2 regions of the Paenibacillus hodogayensis genome follow, and region 2 is predicted to be linked to the other one. Evidence: predicted binding sites of a transcription regulator. Region 2 holds the regulator's gene; the other holds the start of a gene.
The links. Region 2 encodes Rex, which represses fermentation and respiration genes when NADH is low (regulators of the CRP and FNR family bind a similar motif). Its sites were predicted from a motif close to TTGTGAAATATTTCACAA; they were not measured.
Positions count from the first base shown of each region.

Region 1: a site for Rex is predicted at 1,217-1,234, ahead of nadA (quinolinate synthase NadA). Genes of this name have one in related genera too.

Region 1 is NZ_BAAAYO010000015.1:14,916-17,119, forward strand. Features, by position in the region: gene nadB (L-aspartate oxidase) at 1-183, opposite strand, end outside; gene nadA (quinolinate synthase NadA) at 254-1,192, opposite strand; gene ABD796_RS30075 (hypothetical protein) at 1,453-2,204, opposite strand, start outside.
Region 2 is NZ_BAAAYO010000006.1:460,135-462,338, forward strand. Features, by position in the region: gene ABD796_RS13160 (FtsW/RodA/SpoVE family cell cycle protein) at 1-365, opposite strand, end outside; gene ABD796_RS13165 (PadR family transcriptional regulator) at 362-688, opposite strand; gene ABD796_RS13170 (redox-sensing transcriptional repressor Rex) at 842-1,468, opposite strand; gene dinG (ATP-dependent DNA helicase DinG) at 1,465-2,204, opposite strand, start outside.

The sequences.
Region 1 (2,204 bases), on a different contig from region 2:
TTGGGCGTACCGCGTGTTGCTTTCCAGCAACGACTTCGGCTTTGTAATCATAAGAACCTTATCGGTCTCGCTCGCCCCGATCGTAGTGAACAAGCCGGCAATGCCCGCACCGATGACCATCACGTCGGTATCGACGCACGGCAGCTTATCCAGCGAGAAATCGATTAAATAACGCGGCACCATAACGATCACCTTCAAGACATGAGAGTAGCGCATGCTGCTTTTGACCGGCAGCATGCGCTCCAGAATAACTTTATTTGACTTGCAGCATACGTTCCAAGGACAGCTTGGCTTTCTCGGCGACTTGCGGCGGTACGTATATTTGCGGCTGCATCGTTTCCAGACATTTAGCAACCTTCTTCAGGTTGTTCACTTTCATATTCGGACAGACGAGAAATTTCGTCGCGAAGCGGAACGTCTTGTTCGGGCTATCCAGCCGCAACTGGTAGCCGGTTCCGTCTTCTGTGCCGACGATAAACTCTTGACAGTCCGATTCCTTGCAATACTTGATAATGGCCGTCGTGCTGCCTACGAAATCGCCCAGCTTAACTACTTCGGGCCGACACTCCGGGTGAACCACGAATTGAGCGTTCGGGTATTGCGCTTTCATCTCCATAACGTCCTTCACGGTCAGCATATCGTGAGTATTGCAGTAGCCTTCCCAAATGATCATCTTTTTGTCGGTAAACTTGGATACGTAGTCACCCAAGTTTTTGTCCGGCACCCAGATGATTTCATCGGAATCGACGGATTGAATGACTTTGACGGCATTGGCCGACGTGCAGCATATATCGGTCTCCGCCTTGATTTCCGCCGAAGAGTTAATGTAGGTCACGACGGTGGCGTTCGGATGCCGCTGCTTTAACGCCTTCAGCCCTTCCACATTGACCATGTCGGCCATCGGACAGCCTGCCCGTTCGTCCGGTATGATGACCGTCTTATTCGGGGCCAATATTTTCGCGCTTTCCCCCATGAAATGCACGCCGCAAAATACGATGACTTCGGCATCCGTCTGCGCGGCCTTCTGCGCTAACAGAAAAGAATCGCCGCGGAAATCGGCCACTTCCTGTATTTCATCCCGCTGATAGTAGTGAGCGAGTATTATGGCATTGCGTTCTTTCTTGAGCTTGGCGATACGCTCCTTCAGCTCGCGGTTCTGTTCAGCCTTACGCTCCAACGCAAGAGCTTCCATACGAATCCTTCCCTTCGTCGAAACACGTGAAAAAGTTCACGCATTTAGTTAAGACTAGTTTGATCCAATGCCCGCGACCGTAGCCGATACAGATTTAGGAACGACGCAAGCGACAGGCTTTGACAAGCAACAGTAAGTTTACACCTAATTTACACAACGGAAGCTTACGCTGTCAATAAGAAAAAACATGCTGAAACAGGGAAAAACCCGGCTCAGGAGAGCCGGGTTCGACAAGGCTTGATCATTTATCCATTTACGGCTTATTGCTTCAACGTCTTCACCAGACGCTTGGCTTCCCCTGTAGGGGTTTGAATCGACTCGTAAATTTTCAGCGTCAGCGGCCATTCCATCTGATCCGTACGCAAGTTTTGGAATACGACGTACTGCGATCCGCTGATCAGCTTGTTCATGCCGGTAAACGGCAGCGTCTCCGAAGCGATCATCCGGCCCATCGTATCGTGCAGCTCGATCTTCATATTGGCGGAGCTCGGGTCGGCGACAACGTCGTCTACCGTCGTAATATCGACATCCAATTTCAGCTTGTAGGAAAAAGTGCCCGTCGCGGTTCCTTGAATGTTCATAGCCCAAAGGTTCAGCTTTACGTTGTAAGGGTAGAACGAAAGCGTATTTTCGTCCTCGCTCTTCTGTTCCACAACGGCCGTCTTGAAGCCACCAATCGGAATGTTGTAAGGAGCGACGGTTTGATTGTCCTGCAGCTTCATCAGCAAATTGTCACCCTTTTCCGTGGAAGGAACGGCGAACGAATAGTTGATGATGTAAGACAGCTTGGGCGCAAGTTGCTGAACAGCCGTGTTCTGCCGAGTACCCGTATACCGGTAGCCTTCGGCATTGGTCAGCTCGGTCTGGAAGGCCGGCAGCGGTACAGGACGTTCTCCGGTATTGTTGACCAGAAACTTGGCGATGATGGTATTATAGCCGGAAGATTCGGATTCGTTCATGCTCAGATCGACAAGCGATATGCTCGTCTCTTTATCGATCAGCTTGTTCAGCG
Region 2 (2,204 bases):
GTAACCGAATACTTCAGCAACGAAATTGCCGAACCGAGCCGAGTGTTCTGCAAGCCCTCCTGAACGGCGTACATGGCCATAATACCGATGGCTGCAAAGACGAATACCCCGATCAGCAGCACCCAATTCGTTTTCGGCCGATGGATCTGGTGCAGCCCTTTCCCTACCGACACCGGATCGCCCATCTGGCCGATCGCAAACCGTACCGCATCGTCGCGGCTCTCCCCGACCCGTTCCCTTTCCTGAATCAATTCTTCCAGATGGTGTTCCAGCTCGCTGCGGATTTCCCGATGAACCTCCCTGGCGCGAATTTGGGCACATACGGCGTTTAAGTAGCGGCGGACAAGCTCATGATCGCGAATCATCCCCTACCCTCCCCCAGCACCAGATCGACCGCGCTGCGGAACGTCGTCCATTCGGCCTTCTTCTGCTCGGACTGCTTTTTCCCTTTTGGCGTAATCCTGTAATATTTCCGCCTTCTCCCGCCAACTTCGTTCCAGTATGCCTCCACCAGCCCCTCCGACTCCATCGCGTGGAGGATCGGGTACAGCGTGCCTTCTTTAAGAGCGAAGACGCCGGCGGATTTGCGCTCCAGCTCCTTGATCAGCTCATAGCCGTACAGATCGGTTCTCTCCAGCAGCGACAGGATCATCGTGCCGGTACTGCCTTTGAGCAGCTCTTTGCTCATACGCCTACTCTCCTTTTTGATCACCTAGATAATCTATGCATATGTAATCTAGGTATTAGTATATCCGAGGCGAACCGCCTTGTCCAATCCTTAACGAAAAAATGACCCCTGACGCGGCGGGCGCGTTCAGGAGTCGTCGGATGTCTCGACCGATTACGGATGGTCCAAGTAATAGGCCAGACTCATCAGCTCGGTCGTAAAATCGGCATGATGCACGCGGATATCGGGCGGCACCTTGATGATGACCGGCGCAAAGTTCAGAATCGCTTCCACGCCGGCTTCGACGAATTGGTTTGCCACCAGTTGGGCCTCGAAGGCGGGAACCGTAATGATGCCGATGCGCACCTTATGCTCGCGGATCGTCTCGGTCAGCTCGGTCATCGGCAGCACGGTCAAGTTATTGATCTGCACCCCGATTTTGTCCGGAAAACTGTCGAACACGGCGACGATCTTCATATTGTCCTTCAAATAAGCGTTGTAATTGCAGAGCGCCCGTCCGAGATTGCCGGCGCCGACCAGCGCGACCGGAATGATCTGGTCGAGCTTGAGGATTTGGCGAATTTTCTCGATCAGATATGCGACGTCGTAGCCGATTCCCTTTTTGCCGAATTCGCCGAAATAAGCCAGATCCTTACGGATCTGCGCCGGATTCAGATCGAGCTTCTGCCCCAAATCCTGCGACGACACCATATGCACGTTGCGCCGGGAAAGCTCGTTCAAGTAACGTAAATATACCGGAAGGCGGCGAACGACGGCTTCGGATATTTTGGGCGTTTTCATCCGTTCTCCCCTCCCATCCAATCGGATATTCTCGAAACCAGGTGCTGCGTATTCATATGCTCGATCTTCGGTCCCGGGAGCGAATACAGAAAGTTGCGGCCGTACGACGTCTCCAACACGCGGGTATCGTAAATAATAACGACTCCGCGGTCCTGGGCGGTCCGTACAAGCCGTCCGAAGCCCTGCTTGAAGCGGATAACCGCCTGCGGTACGGACAAAGCGGTGAACGGATTCTGGTTGTTCTTCTTGACCTGCTCGTTCTTCGCTTCGACGAGCGGATGATTCGGCGGTTGGAAAGGGAGCCGGATGATCGCCAGACACGTCAGCGCCTCTCCGGGAATGTCCACGCCTTCCCAGAAGCTGCTGGTGCCAAGCAGAACGCTGGCTGAATGAGAACGGAACATACGGATCAGCTTGCTGCGGTTGCCGCTGTCCACGCCTTGTCCGAGCACGTGAATCGCATGCGGTTTCAGCCGCTCCTTCAGCTCCGGGTGAATCTGCTTCAGCATACGGTGCGAAGTGAATAGAACGAGCATCCGGCCTTTCGTCTCCACAGCCACGTCGGCCAGAGAGCCGGCCAGCGCCTCGAGGAAAGCCGCGTCGGCTGTCGCTCCTTTCACGCTCGGGAAGTCGCGCGGAATCAATACCAGCGCCTGCTGACGGTATTGGAACGGCGAAGGCAGCTGTACCGTCTTTACCTTCTCCTCGTCGGACAACGGCTGCAGGCCGAGCTGCG